Regions from separate parts of the Yersinia antarctica genome, predicted to be linked through region 1. Evidence: predicted binding sites of a transcription regulator. Region 1 holds the regulator's gene; the other holds the start of a gene.

Region 1 (12,307 bases):
TAAAGAGCGCCAGAGCATGGCCGCTGCCGCTAAAGACGGTGAGTTTCTCCTTCTCCCTCAGGGGCCTAAGGACTTCGATGCGTCACTGGGACAGACCCAGTTACGCCAGGCCGCAGAGGAGTTCCGAGAGGATTATCAGGGAGTATCACGCACCAACACGCAGGAATGGTACTTTGAGCCGGTCTATGGGCTAAAAAACGCGATTTTCCTTCTGAGTACCGACGACCGATACCCGGAATGGCTGCGCATGAAAACCGCCGGTGAAGTGCGATGTACCGTGCTATTCCCTGTGGCCGGTGAAGCCAGTAATACCGAATTACCCGGGGGGCAGCTCCGCGCGCTGTTTGATGATCAGGTGCATGATTCCCGCGCCTGGTTTATGCACAATGCGTTTGGGGCGCGCGAACCCTGGGGCAGTTATTTTCTCGAGCGGATGATCTATTTTGGCGATAACAGCAATAAACCGCTGTCACCGCTGATGGTGGCGGGCGCGGTCGTTGGGGCGGCAACCCTGGTGGGCGGTGTCGCCTTTATCATTAAACAGAAAAAAATACAGGGTAAACTTCTGGGGTTGGCCGGCATGGCGGGAGCCATTTCGCTGGAAGCCCAGGCGATGGATATTCTGTCCGGTAAGCCGCTGCCCATGTTACCCGGCGCGGAACTGTTGCAGGCATTTACACTCCAGCCCGGGGCGATGGTTGCCCAGCAAAAAGGCGTCATTGAAGAGCAGCGACTGGCACAGGCAAAAGCCACCATTCAGGAAAGATGGCTGGCGCAGGCACAGTCTGCCCTGACCTCATAAAAAGCCCTTCGGGCCTTTTTTTATATCGACCTTAGAACAAACAAACGAAGGCAGACGGGAGGCCAAGCTTAAGGGGGTAAGATTTAGGAGGAAGGGGAACCGGAGCGACAGAAATAGCAAAGATGATAAGTATCGCACGTTCTACGGTCTATAAAATCATCGATGAGTCGAAAACGTGAGCGGCGACAGTCGATTTTTTAAAGTCAACATAGTGAAAATAAATGATTTTTAGCGATTAGGTTAGCATTATCGGGGAAATGTGCACGGAACCCCTATCACGCCGGATAATGGAACGGCGGTGGCGAATAAGGCGTACATGCGGCCACGGCGGTTAGTTGGGAACCAATAAGAAAGATAAAGAATGACGCCGGGATAGAATCCAGCCTCTGCAATTCCCAGCAAGCAACGCATTACGTAAAATGACATCGGTGTGGTGACAAAAGCCATCCCTGCCGAGATGATGCCCCAGGTGATCATAATGCGCGCAATCCACAACCGTGCCCCTACGCGGTGCAGCATCAGGTTACTGGGGATTTCCAGAAAGAAGTAGGCAATAAAAAAGATCCCGGCGCCGAATCCATACACCGCCTCTGAAAATTGTAAGTCATCCGCCATCTGCAATTTGGCGAAGCCAACGTTAACCCGATCTAAATAAGCGACGACATAGCACAGCATCAGTAAGGGTAAAATATGCCACGCAGCCTTGCGATAGGCATGGTTCTCCGCGGGGACCACGTTAGGTATCACTAATTGTTCAGTGGGTGATTCAGACATGATGGAGCCTCTTATTTTAGTTATTTGCAGGGGAACAAGGTTCAGCGAAAATCCGTTTGGTTATCGCGCTGGCGTTGTACAGAAATAGAGGATGTTAATTTTAGTTATTTAATGTTTAATAAAGTTAAAAGTAAGGGTTTTTTCAGCAAGTAAATGCGATTAAACTCACAATTGTTAACAATAGGTAAAGGAGGTAATGTAATGCTTTGATTTAAAGTGGATTTAAAATTCAAATTTTCACAAAAATAAACATCAATCCAGCTATAGCGAGTTATAAATGGAGGAACAATAGGGAATAGAGGGCAACAGGTGTGACCGGCACTGATGTAACAGGAAACTCGGTTGTATCGGCCAACAGACAAGAACACCACGATTTATCGATGCCGCTGAAAGGGAGGAGTATCTGTGCTGGTATGGGCGTCATGCTGTTGGTGGTGGCCATCAGTTAGCATCATGGGTTTTCTGGCAGTGAAAAGGGGTGGGCGCTGTATTTAATTGAAAGGACCGGGATAGCACCAAAAGGCGATAATCACGTGAATCGGTCAGCGTGGACGATGGTTAAGGGGGATAGGTGTGAAAATGTTGAATAGCAAAGGTGGTGTGCTTCAGCCATTAGTGATTGTTTGGGCACCGCTCACCTGAGCGGTGAAAATCAATCTTCATCAAAGCCGGAATTAAATAACTCAATCACTGCCGCCAGCGCCTGAATTTCATCAGGGCCGGTCGCTTCAACCTCAATCTGACGGCCTTTGGCTGAATCCAGCATCAGCAGTGCAATAACACTGCTGGCCTCAGCTTCGGTACCGCTATCGTTGCGTAACATTACTTCAGCATCAAAACTCTGAACCAGTTCGAACAATTTCATTGCGGGTCTGGCGTGCATCCCCAACTTGTTTTTGATCTCAACGGTCTGCTTGATTGTCATTATTTACGCTTTTCCAGAGTACGGTGGCGTGATTGGACATTTTTGCCGCGAGCGCGGAAATAATCGGCCAACTGTTCAGCGACATAAACCGAGCGGTGTTTACCACCAGTACAACCAATGGCAACCGTCAAATAACTGCGGTTATTGGTTTCCAGCATCGGCAGCCACTGTTCCAGATAGCTGCGGGTCTGATACACAAAGTTATGTACTTCGGTATGGCGATCCAGGAAAGAGATTACTGGCTTATCCAAACCTGTCATTGGGCGTAATTTAGGGTCCCAGTGCGGGTTTGGCAAGAAACGCACATCGAAAACATAATCGGCATCGATGGGGATACCGTGTTTAAAGCCAAAAGACTCAAACACCATCGTCAATTCGCGTTCACGTTTACCCAACAGGCGGGTACGCAGCATCTCAGCCAATTCATGCACTGACATTTCAGAGGTATCAATGATCAGATCAGCCCGTGAGCGCAGAGGCTCCAACAGGTCACTTTCTTCATCAATAGCACTTTCTAATGACAGGTTTTTGGTCGATAACGGATGCAAGCGACGGGTATCGCTATAGCGACGAATCAGGGTATTGCGATCGGCATCCAAAAACAGCAACTGTGGTGAAAAGCTGTCCGGCAGTTGAGTCATGGCATGTTCAAATACCTCAGGTGATTCAGGCATATTACGTACGTCTATGCTCACTGCGGCAGAGATATTCCTATCGGCAAGTGTACTCGCCAATTGCGGCAGCAGAACCACAGGCAAGTTATCGACACAATAAAAGCCCATATCTTCCAATGCGCGCAAAGCAACAGACTTCCCTGAACCGGAACGGCCGCTGACAATCATCAGCACCATGTGAGTAACTCCCCTTGGTATTTATCCCCGTCATCTTTCAAGTTGTAGGCGTGTTGAGCGCTTGCCCACATCTTGAAATTTATTGGGTATACATTAGAACCCTATATTCCGGCTACAAGATCCGGGCATAACGGATAAAATAGTTTCCACTTTCCCAATTACGCCGTTTCCGGTGGTAATTCAGTAATGATTTGATAGAGCTCATCATCACTTTGTGCTGCACGCAGACGCCGACACACTGTTTTATCAGCTAATCGCTTGGCCACTAAAGACAAAGTGTGTAAGTGAGTTTTACATTGATCTGCCGGAACCAACAAGGCAAATAACAGATCAACCGGTTGGTTATCAATAGCATCGAAGGCAATAGGTTGTTCCAGACGGATAAATACACCCACTGCACGCAGTGTGTCTTCTTCCAACTTGCCATGAGGTATCGCGATACCACTACCAATACCGGTGCTGCCCATACGTTCGCGGGTTAAGACAGCATCGAAAACCACCTGTGAAGGTAGGTTAAGTTGCTTGGCAGCCAACTCGCTGATAATTTCCAAAGCCCGTTTTTTACTTGAGCAATGTACGGAGCTTTTGGTGCACTCGATATTTAATACCGAGCTTAATTGCAATGCTGGATCGTTGATCATCTCATCTTTCACTTAAGCGCTGTTTTAAACCGTTTCCGGCGGGGATTCACTCCCGACGCTGGAAACGGTTATGTAGCGAGTGTAGAACCTTTATGGGTGAATATACCCTTTGTACTTGAAGCTACAGGGTTGTTCGCTATGTTTACTTACCCGAATCACTGACTTTAGTCAGTTCATCGAGATGAATAAGCCTGCTTGCAGAAATACGATTAAAATCGGTTTCTGGCCAATTTGTCATTCGTTTGCTGCCTACCTGCAACGCCATGTTCTTTGGGTATAACAGTCGCAAGGATTCTTAGTGTTGTTTCAATTTGTCTTTATGTTTGTTCAACTGGCGGGCCAGTTTATCAACCAAAATATCAATTGCGGCGTACATATCCTCCTGCTCTGAGCTTGCGTGCAACTCGCCTCCATTCACATGTACCGTTGCTTCTGCAATTTGTTTTACTTTCTCAACACTTAAAACCACATATACCTGGTTAATGCGATCAAAATATTGCTCAAGTTTGGCAAATTTAGTGGTAACAAACTCGCGTAATGCTTCGGTTATTTCGACATGATGTCCGGTAATATTGAGCTGCATAGTGTCTTCCTTCTCAGTTCAGGTCAAACCAACTGTTTACGCTGATTTGACGGCGGGATGGATAACGACTCTCGGTACTTCGCGACGGTACGCCGTGCCACCATGATGCCTTGTTCACATAATAATGTGGTCAGCTTACTGTCACTAAGAGGTTTAGCAGGATTTTCTGCTGCAACCAATTTTTTCACCAGTGCACGAATTGCAGTGGAAGAAGCTTCACCTCCGCTATCAGTATTGACGTGGCTGGAGAAGAAATATTTTAGCTCGAAAATACCCCGTGGACTGTGCAGGAACTTCTGCGTGGTCACGCGAGAGATTGTCGACTCATGCATATCCACAGCCTGGGCGATATCGGCCAGTACCATGGGTTTCATAAATTCAGGCCCATTCTCAAAAAACGCTACTTGCTGCTCTACAATACAACGCGCCACCTTCAGCAGTGTTTCATTGCGGCTTTCAAGACTTTTTATCAACCATTTTGCTTCTTGCAAATTGCTACGGATAAACTGCCCGTCACTGTCATTGCGGGTACTGCTACCCATCGCCGCATACTGCTGGTTGATTTTTAGGCGTGGAATGCTATCGGCATTCAGCTCGACCGTCCATTGATCTTTGTCTTTACGCACCAAAACATCGGGAATGACGTACTCGGACTCCCCGGTATTGATGGATTGACCCGGACGCGGATCCAGAGACTGAATCAGGCCGATCGCTTCTTTAAGTGTATCTTCTTTTAGCCGACTCAAGCGGATCATCGTACGGAAATCATGGTTACCCAGCAAATCCAGATAATCGCTAACCACCAGACGTGCTTCGGCAAGATAGGGGGTATCTTTGTCATATTGTGACAACTGTACCAACAGACATTCACGCAGGTTACGTGCCGCGACACCAATAGGATCAAAGTGTTGTATCCGCTTAAGCACCGCTTCTACTTCATCCAGTGCGACGTTCTCGTCCCCCATGCTTTCCAGAATATCTTCCAGTGGCACCGTAAGGTAACCGGTTTCATCGACCGCATCCACGATAGAGGTCGCAATGGCAACATCAGTATCAGAGAATGGGGTTAAATCCACTTGCCACATCAGGTAGTCTTGTAGCGTTTGGGTCGTTTCCCCTTGATAAACCGGCAACTCATCATCGCTATAATCATTGCCCATTCCTGATGGCGTGCCTGCGGTGTAGATCTCATCCCAGGTGGCATCAAGTGGCAACTCTTCGGGCATATCTTTTTGTTCCAGCGCCTCGCGGGTATCAAGCGATTCACTGTCTACGGTCTCTTTTGCATCTATTTCTTCATGAAGATCAGTTTGCTCAAGCAGGGGGTTACTCTCCAGCGCTAACTGAATCTCCTGCTGGAGTTCAAGTGTAGAAAGCTGCAACAAGCGAATAGCCTGTTGAAGCTGCGGAGTCATAGCCAGTTGTTGGCTGAACTTGAGTTGCAAACCTTGCTTCATAATGCGGTATCAATTTTCCTTTATAGATGAAGGAATATCCGTCATCTTTCAAATTGCAGGGGTATTGGCTGCCGGTTACTTGGCCGCACCTGCGGGCTAGCATAAATGCTGTTTAAATCGATTTATGACCGATTTTATTGTTTGCCGCCTTCCTGCACCTTGAAATCTATTGGGTATTGGAAAAAGGTCAGAGACGGAATTCTTCACCGAGGTAAACACGCTTAACTTGTTCGTCAGCCAGGATTTCCTGTGGCGTACCGTGAGCGATTAAATGACCCTGGCTTACGATATAAGCCCGCTCACAGACGTCTAACGTTTCACGCACGTTATGGTCGGTAATAAGAACGCCAAGACCACTGTCGCGTAGATGTTCAATAATTTTTTTAATATCGATAACGGAAATCGGATCAACCCCGGCAAAAGGCTCATCCAGCAGAATAAACTTAGGATTTGCCGCCAGTGCACGGGCTATTTCAACACGGCGGCGTTCACCACCGGAAAGCGATTGCCCCAAGTTGTCACGTAAATGGGTGATATGGAACTCTTCCATTAATTCATCAGCCCGTTCCTCACGCTGCTCAACAGAGAGGTCTTTACGGATCTCCAGCACCGCCATTAAGTTGTTAAATACACTCAGGCGGCGGAAAATAGAGGCTTCTTGCGGTAAATAACCAATACCGCGACGAGCGCGTTCATGGAGAGGCAAGAGGCTGATATCTTCGTCATCAATCACAATACGCCCGGCGTCACGCTGGACAATGCCGACGACCATATAAAAAGTGGTAGTTTTCCCTGCGCCGTTCGGCCCAAGCAGGCCCACTATCTCACCGGATTTCACATTGAGGCTTACGTCTTCGACCACTTTACGGCCTTTGTACGCCTTAGCCAGCTTTTCTGCGATTAATGTTGCCATAAATGATTACTTACTCTTCTTTTGGCCTGAAGCTGCTGGCCCTTTGTCTTGTAATTGGGACGGTAATAACACGGTGGTGACGCGGTTGCCTTTATCACTGAAGGCTTCCATCTGCTGTTTTTTCACCAGATAAGTGATGCGATCACCTTTGATATTACTATCAAGTTGCTCCAGATAAGCATTGCCAGTCAACACCACAAAATCATTTGCGACTTCATAACGCAGTTTCTGCCCATGGCCTTTTACGGGTTTGCCACTGTCTTGCATCTGGTAGAAAGTGACTGGATTACCATAACCTTCAATGACCATTTTGCTTTGATCACCGCCTGGGCGCGTAACCACGACTTTATCAGCTTTAATCTCAATGGTACCTTGCTTGATAACCACATTGTCGGTAAATGTGACAGTATTGGCCTCCATATCTAACGCTTGTTTAACGGAGTCAACCGTGACGGGCTGATCAGTATCACCCGTTAACGCCAGAGCGGGCAGGCTTGCGGCCAAAAGTGAACTGGCAAGCAAAAAATGACGAAGTTTATTTTTGGATTTCATAAGAGGTTTTAACCTTTTCAATCAGCTCAGCGGTTTTGTCCCGCAAGTTCCCACGCATTTTCATGCCGTTAGATGTGAATCCAACACCAAAGAGGGTAACTTCATCGTCTGAGGATACATCCTGAGTGATCAAATTAACCTGGGCGTTATCGGTTTTAATTTTTTGTAACTGTGCGTCTGGTGTCAGGCTATCAACTTCAACATGACCATACAAATACAGCATCTTATCATTGGTCAATTTGGCGCGGTCGGCGCGCACTGTCCAAGTAGCGACTGCATTCTCCGCAAACAGAGTCATGACCGGTTTGGTAAACCAGGTTAACTCTTGAGTGCTGAAGTTTTGTACGTCTTCAGCCACCAATTTATAATTCAATTGCCCGACCGGATTGAATACCACGGTCACAGTATGCTGGCTCTGCGAAGAGGGCTCATTATCAGTGGCCACGGTTTGCGTGTCCTGCTGATTAAAGCCGGATATATTCCAGCCAATCAATGCCAAAGCAATCAGTGCCAAGGATAATGTTATCCATAGTCTTGTTTTACTCATATCGACAATCCTTTGGCACCTTCAAGTTTATCTTGAGCTAATAATATCAAATCACATATCTCGCGTACTGCACCGCGCCCGCCATGGATTCGCGTCACATAATGTGCCTTGGGAAGAAGTAACGGATGGGCATCCGCGACTGCAACAGATAACCCAACTTGTGCCATGACCGGCCAATCAATCAGGTCATCCCCAATATAAGCAACCTGCTCAGGCTGGCATGCTAATGCTACCAACAATTCGTTATAGGCCACCAGCTTATCAGATTGCCCTTGATAAAGGTGGGTAATGCCTAAGGTGTTGGCGCGGTCTTCCAGTAATTTTGCGCGACGGCCAGTAATAATGGCCACTTCAATACCTGAGGTTATCAGGCAGCGGATACCATAGCCATCACGCACGTTGAAAGCTTTCAGCTCTTCGCCCTGATTACCCATATAAATCAGGCCGTCGGACATCACACCATCGACATCACAAATCAGTAGGCGAATTTTCGCCGCACGTGACATCACAGTGTCGGCTACTGGTCCATAGCATGTGTCCTGATATACGGTGTCGCTCATTTTTCCCTTCTTACTTGACGTTGCGGCGTTGTTAGCTGCTCTCTTTCACCCGAATCACTTGACTATGCAAGCTCATCGGGATGCATTCGTTTGCAGCCTAGCTGCAACCCCAATTAATTTGGGAAACTCTTCTTACTTGACGTTGCGGCGTTGTTAGCTGTTTTATTCACCAGACAGTCCACGGTTAGACCACGCCGGCTCTCAGCATGTCATGCATATGCACCACACCCAGCAACTGATCGCCATCTGCGACCAATACGGCGGTAATATGGCGCAACTCCATCAGGTTGAGTGCATCCACAGCCAACATGGTTGGAGGGACTCGAATACCGCCACTGGTCATTACATCTGCAATTTTCGCGTTATTCAGATCGACACCCAAATCAAATATTCGGCGCAAGTCACCGTCGGTAAAGATACCTTTAATCATCATCAAATCGTCACAGATGACAGTTAAACCCAGATTCTTCCGAGTAATCTCCAGTAACGCATCGCGTAATGACGCATCGGGACTGATGTGCGGGAGCTTTGCACCAGTGTGCATGATATCGCTGATTCGCAACAGTAACTTGCGCCCCAGTGCTCCGCCTGGATGGGAGAGAGCAAAATCTTCTTGAGTGAAGCCTCGGGCCTGTAACAATGCAACTGCAAGCGCGTCCCCCATCACCAAGGTGGCTGTGGTACTGGTGGTCGGCGCCAACCCTAATGGGCAGGCCTCTTGTGGGACCTTGATGCACAAATGAATATCGGCCGCTTTACCCATGCTACTTTCAGGATTATTGCTCATGCAGATTAGCGGAATTTTTTGGCGCTTTAGAACCGGGATGAGAGCGAGGATCTCGTTAGATTCCCCTGAATTAGAGATGGCGAGCACAATATCTTGTGGCGTGACCATGCCGAGATCGCCATGACTGGCTTCACCGGGGTGGACGAAAAAGGCAGGTGTTCCCGTGCTGGCGAAGGTGGCGGCAATTTTGCAACCAATATGGCCAGATTTGCCCATCCCCATAACTACAACTTTGCCATGGCAGTTAAATATTGCATCGCAGGCTTTGGCAAAATCGTCATTAATATATTGATCGAGTTGTGCCAGTCCTTCGCGCTCAATCTGCAGCACCTGTTTACCCGCCTGTTGAAAATCCACTCTTGGCAATGAGTTAATACCCGACGGTGAATCAGCTGCTGGCTGTAAATCATAAGAAGACATACTTGGTTCCCATTGAATGAACATGGTTATGCCACATTAAAGGGTGCAAAAAACAGCACCGCTAGATAAGCGATAAACCCACATAATAACAGAGCACCTGCCATATGACCGATGCGATGTTTACGCCCCAGGCAAAGAAGGGTAAATATCACACTGACACCGAGCATCACCCAATAGTCGCGCTGGAAAGCTTCTGGATTAATATCGCCAGGGGAGAGCAGAGCAGGTACACCTAACACAATCACAATATTAAAAATGTTCGAACCGATGATATTGCCGACCGCCATATCATCTTCCCCTTTCAGCGCGCCAGCGATAAAAGTAGCCAGTTCAGGCAAACTGGTGCCAATGGCAATAACAGTCAGCCCTATAACCAGTTCACTGACACCTGCGACCCGGGCAATGACCGTGGCATTATCGATAATCATTTTGGCCGAGAGTGGCAAGATAATGAAAGCTAACACTAACCACAAAAGAGCGACGGTATTGCTACTGTCTTGAGGCAATTCAGCCAACTGTTCGCGAGTCAGGATGTCATTGCCTTCCACATGGGCCAGACGGGCAATTTTCAGCATCAGAATAATAAACGCCGCTGCTGCTACCAGCAAAATAATACCATCTCCACGGCTGAGATGGTTATCAGCCAGCAGGAAACCACATAGCACCGTCACTACCAGCATCAACGGTAATTCACGGCGTAAAATCTCTGATCGTACTGTTAATGGGCGTATAAGGGCTGCACCACCGACAATCAGCAGTAAATTGGTAATATTAGAGCCAAGCACATTCCCAACCGCCATATCGGTTTGATTATTCAGTGCTGCAGTCACCGAAACGATCAACTCAGGTAGCGATGTGCCGATACCGACGATGGTCATCCCAATAATAAGGGGGGGGATGCCGAAAGAACGGGATAACACAGCGGCGCCATAAACTAATCGATCAGCGCCATACACTAATAAGACCAAGCCGATGATTAATAGTGTTATCGCAAGAGGCATGCAGAGTCCTTTATTAGGTATAATCCCGATCCGTTGGTAGAAGCTGACTGTTGGTAACCCATTTTCGGTGGAAAACAGCTAGCCCATGGGTAAAAACCACTAACAGCGTTTTACGCTCTTTTTTGAGTTAACCCTAATTTTGACTGTGAGTGCCAGAAAAGTAAAACTTATGGCAACTTTGGCTACGAAAAAGTGACAATAAGTTGCCAAAATACTTCCCATTGTGCTCGTTGCCGCCATTTGATGTAGCATTGGCGCTCGGATGAGTAATTAAAGGCCTAAAGGGACGAATGATAATGAAGCAATTGTCGTCGAATTTGATAGAGATCCGCGGGATGAGTTTTACCCGTGGTGAGCGTCCGATATTCGCCGATATCAACATGACGGTCCCCCGCGGCAAAGTGACTGCGATTATGGGGCCATCAGGAATTGGTAAAACCACATTGTTGCGCCTGATCGGTGGGCAACTTGTACCGGATGCAGGTGAAATCTGGTTTGATGGTGATAATATTCCGGCGCTTTCACGTCAGCGTTTGTATGATGTGCGTAAGAAAATGAGCATGCTGTTTCAATCTGGTGCGTTATTCACTGATTTGACCGTGTTTGAGAATGTGGCTTTCCCATTACGCGAACATAGCCGTTTGCCGGAGGAATTGCTGCACAGTACGGTGATGATGAAGTTGGAAGCCGTAGGGCTGCGTGGGGCGGCTAATCTGATGCCTGCCGAACTTTCCGGCGGTATGGCGCGGCGTGCTGCACTGGCAAGGGCCATTGCCCTTGATCCTGAATTGATTATGTTTGATGAGCCATTTGTGGGTCAGGACCCTATAACTATGGGGGTGCTGGTAAAACTGATTGATGAGCTGAATCATGCATTAGGCGTGACTTGTGTGGTGGTTTCCCACGATGTGCCTGAAGTCCTTAGTATTGCTGATTATGCCTATATTGTTGCCGATCAGCATGTTATTGCCGAAGGAACACCGGAACAGTTGCAAGCCAATAGCGATATGCGGGTGCGCCAGTTCCTTGATGGTATTGCCGACGGGCCGGTGCCTTTCCGTTTCCCAGCCGGTGATTATAAAACTGAGCTGTTATACCCAAAGTAATTGGAGTTGCAGGTAGGCAGTAAGCGAGCTATCCCCGATGAACTTACTCGGTTAAGTGGTTCGGGAGTTATCGTAGCTAACCCCCTGTAGCTTTAAATACGAAGGAGATAGGCTGATGGAGTATTCATGTTAGTACAGGCGTTAGCGTCTTTAGGGCGTAGGGGCATTAATGTCAGCGCATCCTTTGGTCGCGCGGGTTTAATGTTATTCAATGCCCTTGTCGGGCGGCCTGAACCGCGAAAACAATGGCCATTATTGGTTAAACAGCTCTATAGCGTCGGTGTGCAATCGCTACTGATTATCGTGGTTTCCGGTCTGTTTATCGGCATGGTTCTGGGGTTACAGGGCTTTTTGATCCTCACCACATACAGTGCTGAAGCCAGTCTTG
Region 2 (12,307 bases), 2.9 Mb from region 1:
TGCTCGCCCCCCACCTGCTGGACGATATCGCCTAAAATAGAAAAACTGGCTACAGCTTCAACAGTTTTTGCCATCGCCAATGGGCTAGACAGTAGGGCAGCTACCGCCAAACTAATAGGTAAACGCTTCATTTAACTCTCCTTTAACGACCGGTACTTCTTAACGGCGCGCGGTTGCTAAAACACCACCACGCGTTCCAAATAAAATAGATACAAAGAAAATCAGGCTGGCGCTAAGGACTATTGCCGGCCCGGCAGGTAACGAGGCGTAATAAGACCACAACAAGCCGACAAAACTGGCAACCATGCCGATGGCCATGGCAATACCTAATGTATGAGGAAGATTTTTGGCCCAAAAACGGGCACTGGCAGCAGGCAACATCATTAATCCTACCGACATCAGGGTGCCAAGAATCTGAAACCCGGCGACCAGATTGATAACCACCAGCGATAAAAACAGAGCGTGGACCACCATCAGCCAGCGCCCCATACTGACCCGTAGAAAGACAGGGTCGAATGACTCAATCACCAGTGCGCGATAAATCGCCGCTAAAGCCAACATCGAGACCGTCGTGATAACGCCGACCATGGTCATGGCACTGACATCAACAGCCAAAATAGAACCAAATAACACATGGAGCAGATCCATGCTCGAGCCACGTAGAGAGACCAGCGTGACCCCCAATGCCAGCGAGCCCAGATAGAAACCGGCAAAGCTGGCATCTTCTCTTAATAGTGTTCGTCGGCTGACCCAACCGGACAACATAGCAACCGCTAATCCGGCAATAAACCCACCCACGCCCATTGCCACCAGTGACATTCCTGAAATGAGGTAACCGATAGCCGCTCCCGGCAATACCGCGTGAGATAGAGCATCCCCCACCAGGCTCATTCGCCGTAATAACAAGAAAACCCCTAAAGGAGCTGAACTGAGTGACAAAGCCAGACAGGCGACTAATGCCCGCCGCATAAAGCCAAAATCTACAAAAGGATCAGCAAATAAATGGAACAATGTCATCAGTTGATAACCCTTTGCTGTTCGGGTTGAGGAGCCAGAGAAGAGAGTGCGCAAGATGAGCTGTGGCAGTGATGCCATTGCGCCAGAACCTGCTCAGATGAGTCCCAACAGTTACCAAGAGGTGTCAACCACAAGGCGCGGGGGAAATGTTCAGCGACCATCGACATATCGTGTAAGACAGCAATAATCGTCCGCCCCTCATCGTGTAACCGATGAATAACATCGAGTAACAGCCGCACGGTCTGGCTATCAATACCGGTAAAAGGCTCATCCAGTAATATCAGTTGTGCTTGTTGCACTAAAAGACGGGCAAACAGCACCCGCTGTAACTGCCCGCCGGAAAGCTCAGCGACGGGTTGGCGCGCCATTTCCGGCATACCGACCGTGTCTAATGCCTTTTTGATTCGTTGCCGTGATTGATGATTAATGCCCCCTAGTAGCCCACTTTGGGGCCAGCATCCCATCGCCACGACATCCTGAACGACAATGGGGAACTGTTTATCTAACTCAGCTTGCTGTGGGAGATAGGCTATTTGAGGGCGATCTTCTCCGGTAAAAGTTATTTCCCCCATCACTGCGGGTTGTAAATCTGCCAATGTTTTAAGTAGGATTGATTTACCCGCTCCATTTGCCCCAATAATGGCCGTGAGAGACCCGGCAGCAAAACCACCATTAATTGGCGGGGTAAGTGCATGCCGATCATATCCAATCTCAATATTTCTCAACTTTATCATGGCAATATATTCGCCCAATAAATAGCTCCCCACAGCAGCAAGCAAAGTAAGGCGACGCCAGAGATGCGCTGTAATGACGAAAGTGAGAACAATGTCCAGTAGGAAGGCTGGTTTAACCAGGTAAGGAAAGCGTGTTTATTCATAGTAGAACAGAGCATGTGTTTTCATGTGATATATTATAACATCACATAAAATTATTAAATTCAAGAAAACATCATGATTGACGAGTTTTAAAAGTAACAAGTTTTAGCACGCTAGCCCCACCGCCCTCAGTAAACGGAAGCAAACTTGCCGCTAATGGCAAACTAGACAGCGCAAACATGCTTAGTAACAGTAAATTAAACAATTTTTACTGTTACTCCACTGGTGAGGTCAGGCAGGGTTTTGGTATTCTAACCTCAACATTGTTCGGTAATGCTCGCAAAACGATAAATTACACAATAGAAAACAGGTAATATCCCCCCCTGCTCTTGACCAAACCCGCTGAGCATTCTAGGTTAATAGAGAGTAGTTAAATTAATCGTGAGTAATAACCCTAAATATGAAGAACCCTATTTAGACTGCGTTATTTTATAGGAAGAGCGTGTTATTGAAAGCAAGTGCATCAAATAACATCACAACATGTAGCTGATAGTATTAGTTGAAAAAATCTCATTAAATTTGATTTTTTTGATTCAAATCATGCTCGTAGTTGCTGAAAAACAAATGCCAAAGCATTTTTTGTTACAATAGCGATACAGGAATGAATTAATCTTGCCACCATGAGCGTACAATTAATGAACAATGAAATAGCCGGGGACTTCACCTCAGGGTGTTACGCGATTTCATTACTCAAGAGTGTTATCAGCAATAATATCCGTGAAATTGAAGGAAGTTTGGTTTCCGGCTTAATGTATTATTCGGAAAATGCCAGGTACACGGCGGGTTCATTAGAAATTCTTGATATTTCTCACGTAGAAGATAACTGCTATTCAATGACTTACTGTTATCAATGGCATATCTTTAACCCCTGTTTGGATATCAATACTGAAGAAACCTTAACCGGTGCTGTAACATTTATTGTACATCCAGAAAGAATCACTTTTGATATAATTAACAATGACAGGCCCTCAACCGCTGACGAATTGTAAGATTAAGTAATAAAGTTGCGCGGTGAGCGAAGAAATGATTTATATTCATATCAAGACAAGTTTATTTACGTTAACGATAAGCTTCTACATTTATATGATTATCTATCTACTCACATTGTGTTATCAACACCGAATTAAGACTTTACGGAGGGGATGATATGGATGAGTACTCGCCTAAACGGCATGACATTGCCCAGTTGAAGTTTCTATGTGAAAACTTGTATGATGAAGGCATTGCTACCCTTGGCGACAGCCATCATGGGTGGGTAAATGACCCAACATCTGCCGTAAATCTGCAACTCAATGATTTGATCGAGCATATAGCTTCATTTGTGATGAGTTTTAAAATAAAATACCCGGATGACGGCGACCTTTCAGAGTTAGTGGAAGAATATTTAGACGATACATATACTTTGTTTAGTAGTTACGGAATCAATGATCCTGAATTGCGGCGCTGGCAAAAAACCAAAGAGCGTTTATTCAGACTTTTCTCAGGAGAATACATCTGTACCCTGATGAAAACTTAAGGGATAGTTTCCCTATATTAATTTGTATATCGAGAAGAAAAACCACCATGACAAAAACTGACTACCTGATGCGTTTAAGAAAATGTACGACTATTGATACATTGGAACGTGTAATTGAAAAGAATAAGTATGAGCTTTCCGATGATGAGTTGGAATTATTTTACTCAGCGGCAGACCATCGCCTGGCTGAACTCACAATGAATAAGCTTTATGATAAAATCCCACCTACGGTTTGGCAACATGTGAAATAGTCTGCTTAACGCTGGTTAAGACACACAACGTTGAGCCGATAGTCGTTATCGGCTTCAATGAACCAGGCAATTCGTTCGTGTTTTAATTTGAGATAAATGTCTTGATAGGCCCACGGTATTGAAGGTTAACTTGAATCCCACGTTATTGCATATCAGATTTAGGTAAATCCAGTGAGTTATCAGTAGAGTGGAAGGGCATTTAAGTCAAAGTGCTTTGTCCGCTTCATTTATTAAAATTCACTCTTAGCGCTAATAATTTCAAAATATTATTAATCCTTTGCTAAATCTTAAATGTAAATAGACACCTAAACCAATAAATAAATGAGAAAAATCTTATTTTCCCCTTCATTAATACGTCTAGCTGAAAATATCTGACCAATAGCATAAGAAAACGTAAAGAAGAGGTTCAACAAGAAGGGTTGACACTTTAGGTAAGCACACTAGGAAGATAACATCAGAAATGGTGGAGGCTAGCACTCATTGCCATGGCAGTGCAGGAGCCTACCTTGACCTACAAGAACCCCAACACGGGTAAGCCATTTAGCAAGGATGAGTTTGTACAATTTGCCGACGATTATCTTGGTGCAGATATTATTTTTTGGAGCACAACGTCTCCCTGGCTGACGAAGAAATAGGTATCAATCGCTAAGGAAATAAAGCCCCGCCGCGAGATCATGCCAGATATAATCACGGCAGCAGTCGGGCAAAAAATGGATCCAAGCTCCTATCATCAACAGTTTGCCCTAAGCAGCTATTTGCAACAGTTTGCCCTAAGCAGCTATTTGCAACAGTTTGCCCTAAGCAGCTATTTGCAACAGTGCCAAAATAAAAGAGATGATAAGATATATATAATATTCAACGCTATCTTGTTCTCAGATACGAGAGGAAAATACTGATGTCAAAGACAATCAAAACAACATTTTTGGCTGCCTGTATGGTCAGCCTCCTACCCTCACTATCTTATGCTCAATCGCCAAATAAATTACCAATGACTATCTTCGAAGATGTCCGGGTCTTTGACGGCACAACCTTAACGTCCAAAATGAATGTGGTTGTTGAAGGCAATAAAATCACTCAAATTTCTGCTCAACCGATTAATCCAGCAACTGATGCCGTGCATATCGCTGGCAATGGTCAAACATTGATGCCGGGCCTTATCGATGCCCACTGGCATACTTTTATGGCTCGTCCTTCCATGGCATTAGCTTCAACCGCTCCGTTAAGTTTTATCACATTGCTGGCCGGTGCTGAAGCAGAGTCAACACTTCTACGCGGTTTTACCAGCGTTCGAGATTTGGGTGGACCCGCGTTTGGCTTAAAACTCGCAATTGATAATGGCGTAATCAAAGGGCCACGCATCTGGCCATCAGGAGCAATGATTTCACAAACGGGTGGTCATGGTGATTTTCGGATGCTTTCAGAAATACCGGCTACCCCTGATCAATTAAGTTACCCAGAACGAATTGGCATGTCTGCGATAGCTGATTCAGCCGATGAAATTCGAAAGCGCACCAGAGAGCAATTGTTGCAAGGAGCTAGCCAAATCAAGTTGACAGGAGGCGGTGGCGTATCTTCTCCCTATGGCCCATTAGATACAGTTCAACTTAGCGTCGATGAAATTCACGCCGCAGTCGAGGCCGCGGCTAATTGGGGTACTTATGTGACAGTCCATGCTTATACCCCTGAAGCCATTAGCAATGCTATCAAAGCTGGAGCAAAAGTAATTGAGCATGGTCAATTGGCAGATGATGCAACTGCAAAATTAATGGCAGATACAGGTACATGGTGGAGTCTGCAGCCTTTTTTGGCGGACGAGAATGCAAATCAACTGCCCGATCCCGCGGGACAAGCCAGAGCAGCGCAGATTTTTGCCGGGACTGATAACGCTTATCGCTTAGCTAAAAAATACGGGGTGAAAGTTGCGTTCGGAACAGATGTTTTATTTGATGGAAATTTGGCAGCCCGACAAGGCTCACAGCTTTCTACAATGACACGGTGGTATACGCCCGCCGAAGTGCTCAGAATGGCAACATCTGATAATGCAAAATTGTTAGCACTATCAGATCGACGCAATCCATATCCAGGAAAACTTGGTGTTGTCGAAGTCGGAGCCTTAGCTGATTTATTGCTGGTTAACGGCGATCCACTCGCTGATATCGGACTGCTGGCAGATCCTGAAAAAAACCTGACTATCATCATGAAAGACGGACAGATAATAAAAAACAAGCTAGTTTCAAAGTAGAAAGGTTTGAATAGGATTCAGATTATCGATACGGAAGCACCAAAAACACTATGCACTGGCATAATATCATTGTGATAAAGCTGATTCGAATTTCACGACGTTTTCTAGGTGTCAGGTAGACTCTATGGTAGTACCAGATTCCATGACGGGAAAGTATAAGATGTGACATTGATTAGCGCCCTAGGTGATACACAAAAGTTGTATCACTGCCGTTTCAATGCACGAAACAAGTGTTTAATATGATGGATATCATGCACTTATCAGAAATGGTGGAGGCCCTGCCAGCTACATCCCGGCACACACCTCGCCTGCTACGGCTGCTTCCTTCCGGATCTGACCGAGTTCACAAGTTAGTGTTGCGGGAGAACCAACAGGACCTCCATTGACGTTAACGGCTCCTTGTACTCTGGAGCGGTGGGCATTATCGACCATGACCCACCAAATAGCAAGACAACCCGCACTAACCGGTGGTTTCTTGCCCACTTCCCCTCAGGTTTGGGTTAAATCTCTTTTCTGCTAGCACCAAAAGCATTGATGATGTTATTTATTTATCTCGTTCTATTTATATCGCTCTATTTATTTCTATAACGTCGCACTATCCGCCCATGCAGATAAAAAAGAGAATGCTGTGACATCATCAAAAACAGAGAGCCAAAATCAGTGGGAATCTGCAATATCAGATTTGCCCACAGAATCGGGTGACCTACCGTTTGTCGACAGTTTCCGCCAGCGGGTCTTCCAAGTGGTGGCCGCTATCCCCTATGGACAGGTGACTACTTATGGCGATATCGCGCGGCTGATTGGCTCCCCCAGAGCTGCACGCCAAGTCGGTGGAGTTCTCAAACGCTTGCCGGAAGGCTCTGCCTTACCCTGGTATCGGGTGATTAATCGTCATGGCGAAATATCATTAATTGGTGATGATTATCTTAGACAAAAAAAGGCATTACTGGCTGAAGGTATTGATATCGATACTTCGGGTAGAATTGATTTACGCCGCTATCGCTGGCAATACCGCTAATAAAAACGCCACAGAATAGTGGCTATCCTGTGGCGCTATTGCCAAATTAATTGGCTTTTCTGAAAAACCGGCTCATGGCGGGTTAAACATTACTGGATGGTCGCACTGCCTGTTATGGTAGGCGCGCCCTGTATTGTTGCCGGTCCCCCTGGGGTTGTTTCTATAGCAACAGAGGTTGCAGGGACCAATAACAGATTAGCCTGGGTACCCGCGCCACGGTTGATCACTTCTTGAATGGTATCGGTGATAAACAATAACTGGCCATTGCGAGTGATCGCTGCACTTACAATAATACGTGCATTTGGCTGGATGTCGGCTGGGTTAAACGGCAAAGCAAAACTAAACGGAGCCTGTTTGCCCTCAGTACGAATTGCTTTCTGGGCGATAACCCGTGATGGTGCATCAGCCAGTGAGGCATCCGACAGCGTAACCGTAACTACGGCATCAGGTGGTAATGCAATGCGCTCGCGGATGTTCACTGTCCCCTGTACAGCAGGCTGTGCAATAGGTGCGGCAGCAGTGGTTACACCTGCCGGCGCGGGAACCGGAACATCAGCCCCTCGATGAGCACACCCAGCCAAACTTACCACTAATGCTGCCCCACCCGCTATCTGCCAGAATTTCATTGATTGCCAAGGTTTCATAGGTCGCACTCCTTCTTATTATTAAGATGCAAGCTATCTACACAACAGCCGGCGTTTAATAAGTGGCTTCAACCACCTAGCAAGCCAATTATAGCACAATATTCTACTTCCCGCCGACGCTTACCCCATTGAGGCATTTATCAGACTATTCCTTATCCGATATTCCTCAGTTGAACAGGCCTTTCACAGCAATATATTGACGAGCGCCCAACGGATTCAGCACACTGTGTATAAACTCAACCATCAGGGGCCACAACATGAGTCAAGCATTAGAAAAACTACTCGATCTGCTCTTCCTTGAGAAAATTGAAGAAGGTATCTTTCGTGGCCAAAGTGAAGATCTGGGCTTGCGCCAGGTATTTGGTGGTCAGGTAGTGGGTCAGGCTATCTATGCAGCAAAACAAACCGTACCGGCAGAGCGGGCAGTACATTCTTTCCACAGCTATTTTCTGCGCCCAGGGGACAGCAGCAAGCCCATTATCTATGACGTCGAAACACTACGTGATGGCAACAGCTTCAGCGCCCGCCGGGTCAGTGCGATTCAGAATGGTAAACCCATCTTCTATATGACGGCATCGTTCCAGAGTCAAGAAGAGGGGTTCGAACACCAAAATACCATGCCGGACGTTCCCCCACCGGAAGGGTTGATGTCAGAAACAGACATTGCCCGCCAGTTCGCACATATGATCCCCGAAAAAGTACGGGAAAAGTTTATCGGCCATCAGCCAATTGAAATGCGCCCGGTGAAATTCCACAACCCATTGCAAGGCTCGGTAGAAGAACCGAATCGCTATGTCTGGTTCCGCGCCAACGGTGCCATGCCAGATGACCTGAGGGTTCATCAGTATTTACTGGGTTATGCCTCTGATTTTAATTTCCTGCCAACGGCCTTGCAGCCACATGGGATTGGTTTCCTGGAGCCAGGAGTGCAGATTGCCACGATAGATCATTCTATGTGGTTCCATCGGCCATTTCGCCTGGACGATTGGCTGCTGTATGCAGTAGAAAGCACTTCTGCTTCCGGCGCGCGGGGCTTTGTCCGTGGCCAGATTTACAGCCGGGAAGGGATATTAGTGGCTTCTACCGTGCAGGAAGGTGTCATTCGTTTGCATCGATGATACCTCGATAGCCTTTGCCAAAAATAGAACAGGGGCGATATCATATCGCCCCTGCTGCTATCATCATTATTATTTATTTTACTGCTACTTCTAGCTTATTGGTTGTATGCATTTTCGCCGTGGCTGTTAACATCCAGACCTTCGCGTTCTTGTTCTTCTGGTACCCGCAGGCCAACCAACAGGTCAGCAATTTTAAAGGCAACGAAGGCAACAACACCAGACCAGACCAAACACACACCGACGCTGAACAGTTGCACACCTACCTGATGGCCCATAGTGACGCCAGCGGCGTAACCTGTACCGCCCAGTGAAGCCGAGGTGAAGACACCGGTCAGGATACAACCGACAATCCCACACACGCCGTGGACACCGAATACGTCGCAGGTATCATCTACCCGCAGCCATTTTTTCAGCAGAACCACACCCCACAGACCGGCAACACCCCCGACCAGACCGATAATCAATGCACCGCCAACCCCGACTGTACCTGCCGCTGGCGTAATCGCAACCAAACCTGCGATACAACCGGAACATGCCCCCAGCAGCGACGGTTTGCCGCGTAAAATCCACTCAGCAAAGACCCAAGACAAGATAGCACCCGCTGTTGCAACTACCGTATTCAAGAAGGCAAGTGCAGCAATTTCATTCGCGGCACTGGCTGAACCGGCATTGAAGCCAAACCAACCGATATACAGAATCGCAGTACCGGTAAACACCATAGGTAAGTTATGAGGTTTGAACGCTTCTTTACCAAAACCAGCACGTTTACCCAGTAAGTAAGCGCCCACCAAACCAGCAATCGCGGCGTTGATATGCACAACAGTACCACCGGCAAAGTCCAGTGCGCCATCCATTGCCAGGAAACCACCACCCCATACCATATGTGCCATCGGCAAATATGAGAAGGTGAACCACAGTGCTGCAAAAATTAATACCGCAGAGAAACGAATACGTTCGGCGAATGATCCCACCACCAGTGCGACCGTGATACAGGCAAATGAAGCCTGGAACACCACATGGATATATTGATAGAAAGTGCCACTCAGGCTGGTCAAACCAATACCTTTTAGCATCGCCATATCGAAACTACCAAAGAATGCATTGCCGGTGCCGAAAGCCAGACTATAGCCATAGAGCACCCACAGCACACAGATCAGAGCAAAGCTCACCATGACCTGAGTCATCATCGATAATACGTTCTTGGAACGCAGCAGACCGCCGTAGAACAGGGCAATACCGGGCACAGTCATAAACAGCACCAGCGCGGTGCAAATCATCATAAAAGCATTATCAGCTTTGTCAGCTACAGCCGGTGCTGCGGCCATTGCCAAAGAAGGCAGCATCGCTACCGAACTCAGGCCCAACATGGATAAAAGTTTTTTCATCATCAACCCATCCCTATTCACTAAATTTGAGCCTGCAAATTACAGTGCTGCTTCGTCGGTTTCGCCGGTACGGATGCGAATAACACGTTGCAATTCAGCAACGAAAATTTTGCCATCACCAATTTTGCCGGTATAGGCCGCCTTACTGATCACGTCAATCACTTCATCCAATTGATCATCAGCAATTGCGATATCAATTTTCACTTTAGGTAAGAAATTGACACTGTATTCAGCTCCCCGATAGAGCTCTGCGTGTCCCTTCTGGCGACCAAATCCTTTTACTTCGGTTACGGTCAGCCCCTGAATACCCACAGAGGATAAGGCTTCACGCACATCCTCCAGCTTAAATGGTTTGATAACCACGGTAACCAGCTTCATATTTGCCCCTTCTCGAATTAAGTCGAATTCATGTCTGCCACAAATGAAGTAAAGCAAAGGCTATGCCATAAGTAATGATAGATATAATTTAATGCGGAAATGGCGAAGCTAGGGCGGTTGAGATACATGAGTCAGCCGTGTAGCGGCTGAATTCATCGTGTTGAATAATTTTCGCGCACCAAAATAGTGCGAAGCGCGTCACAGAAGTGCACGACAGCATCGACGACCTATTGCATTGCAAGATTATGGTGCACGAAAGCTGCAAAATGGGCATTAACGGGGATATGCATTAACGATTTGACTTAGGAAAACACAGAAAATAGTGCGGGGCCGCTTAGCCCCACAACTTATTAATTAACTTACCGCCGTCTCTACCTGATCAATGGCGGCTAAATCTTCGCTAACCAATTGCAATTGATACATTTGATAATAACGCCCATGGGCGGCCAGCAGCTCTTGATGCTTACCCTGCTCCACTGCCACACCACGGTGCAACACCAAGATGGTATCAGCATCAACAATGGTTGAAAGGCGGTGAGCAATCACTACCAGCGTGGTATTTTTTCGGATTAGCTGCAATGCCCGCTGAATGGCCTGCTCAGTACCAGAGTCAATATTGGCAGTCGCCTCATCTAAAATCAGGATTTGCGGAGCCTGTACCAATACTCGCGCCATCGCCAGCAACTGTTTTTGCCCAACTGACAAGGTATTCCCCTGCTCACCAAGCAGACTGTGCAATCCATCGGGTAGCGCATGGACTAAAGGGGCCAGTTGCACCGTTTCCAGAGCTTCCCACACTTGCTGTTCAGAGATATCACGGCCTAAAGTCACATTGGCGAAAAAGGAATCAGCCAACACCACTGGGTCCTGTTGCACCATGGCCACCCCTTGGCGCAAGGTCTGATGGGATAACGCGGATAAAGGACGAGCATCCAGCAGAATCTCACCATGTTGCACCGGGTAGTAGCCCATCAACAGGTTAGCCAACGTACTTTTTCCGCTGCCGGTATGCCCGACCAGAGCAACAAACCCGTGCGAAGGTACATCAAGGGAGATATTTTGCAGTACCATTTTATCGCTACGATAAGCAAAGCTGACATTATCCACCTGGATACGGCCACTGGTCAGTGGGCGATCATCAGTACCGTATCCTTGCTGGGCGCGGTCCATCAGATCAAAAATACGTTCCCCAGCCACCACAGCTTGCTGCATGACTGACTGCTGTGATGTGAGTTCAATTAAGGGTTCATTTAAGCGGCCCAGATAGTTAATGAAAGCATACAGCACACCCACCCCCACTGAGCCATCAGGACTGAAACCGAACAACAGTAACAAACCACACAGTACCAAGGCAGAAAACAGGCTCAGCAGCGGGCGCAATAAAAACCCTTCCAAGCGTAAAGTTTGCATGCGTGCCATATAGTGCGCACGGCTGGCAGACTCCATACGTTCGCCAAAACGAGCTTGCTGGCGAAACTGCTGAATCACGCCCATGCCGTTAATAATTTCATTAAAACCGTCGTTAATATCAGCCAAATAAGCCCGGACTCGCCGCACTACGGGTGTGCTGTAATGTTGATAAATGGCCATCACTACCAGCACTGCTGGAAAGATACAGATAGAAATTAGCGCCATACGCCAATCCAGACTGAACATCGCCACCAGCATCGCGCCAATTAATGCCGCGCTTTTTAATACGGTGGAGACCACCATCACATATAAATCTTTAATGACTTCGGTGTCATTTGTGACACGGGAAATCAATTGCCCGACCGGCTGGGTATCAAACGCACTGAGAGGTTGACGCAAAGCGGCATCCATCACTTCAATACGTAGGCGCTGAACCACACCTACGGCAGCACG

What was found. Region 1 encodes sigma-54, which starts transcription at its own class of promoters, with help from an activator protein. Its sites were predicted from a motif close to GTTGGCACANNTTTCGCTNT; they were not measured.
Region 2: the regulator sigma-54 is predicted to act here: its motif matches at 10,495-10,514, upstream of glnK (P-II family nitrogen regulator).

What each region holds. Positions count from the first base shown of each region.
Region 1 covers NZ_JBSJQF010000001.1:4,147,827-4,160,133, forward strand. The annotation lists gene ACWJJO_RS19180 (T6SS phospholipase effector Tle1-like catalytic domain-containing protein) at 1-802, shown strand, start outside; partial or broken gene ACWJJO_RS19185 (helix-turn-helix domain-containing protein) at 834-981, shown strand; partial or broken gene ACWJJO_RS19190 (MFS transporter) at 1,067-1,576, opposite strand; gene npr (PTS phosphocarrier protein NPr) at 2,229-2,501, opposite strand; gene rapZ (RNase adapter RapZ) at 2,501-3,352, opposite strand; gene ptsN (PTS IIA-like nitrogen regulatory protein PtsN) at 3,511-3,993, opposite strand; gene hpf (ribosome hibernation promoting factor) at 4,289-4,576, opposite strand; gene rpoN (RNA polymerase factor sigma-54) at 4,600-6,033, opposite strand; gene lptB (LPS export ABC transporter ATP-binding protein) at 6,221-6,946, opposite strand; gene lptA (lipopolysaccharide ABC transporter substrate-binding protein LptA) at 6,953-7,498, opposite strand; gene lptC (LPS export ABC transporter periplasmic protein LptC) at 7,482-8,045, opposite strand; gene kdsC (3-deoxy-manno-octulosonate-8-phosphatase KdsC) at 8,042-8,605, opposite strand; gene kdsD (arabinose-5-phosphate isomerase KdsD) at 8,790-9,812, opposite strand; gene ACWJJO_RS19245 (calcium/sodium antiporter) at 9,839-10,813, opposite strand; gene mlaF (phospholipid ABC transporter ATP-binding protein MlaF) at 11,110-11,919, shown strand; gene mlaE (lipid asymmetry maintenance ABC transporter permease subunit MlaE) at 12,046-12,307, shown strand, end outside.
Region 2 covers NZ_JBSJQF010000001.1:1,296,653-1,308,959, reverse strand. The annotation lists gene ACWJJO_RS05920 (metal ABC transporter substrate-binding protein) at 1-131, opposite strand, end outside; gene ACWJJO_RS05915 (metal ABC transporter permease) at 160-1,017, opposite strand; gene ACWJJO_RS05910 (metal ABC transporter ATP-binding protein) at 1,017-1,751, opposite strand; gene ACWJJO_RS05905 (hypothetical protein) at 2,528-2,881, shown strand; gene tomB (Hha toxicity modulator TomB) at 3,040-3,408, shown strand; gene ymoA (expression modulating protein YmoA) at 3,456-3,659, shown strand; gene ACWJJO_RS05890 (metal-dependent hydrolase family protein) at 4,594-5,901, shown strand; RNA gene ffs (signal recognition particle sRNA small type) at 6,178-6,274, opposite strand; gene ACWJJO_RS05880 (MGMT family protein) at 6,575-6,919, shown strand; gene ACWJJO_RS05875 (YbaY family lipoprotein) at 7,009-7,563, opposite strand; gene tesB (acyl-CoA thioesterase II) at 7,821-8,681, shown strand; gene amtB (ammonium transporter AmtB) at 8,777-10,066, opposite strand; gene glnK (P-II family nitrogen regulator) at 10,106-10,444, opposite strand; gene ACWJJO_RS05855 (SmdB family multidrug efflux ABC transporter permease/ATP-binding protein) at 10,799-12,307, opposite strand, start outside.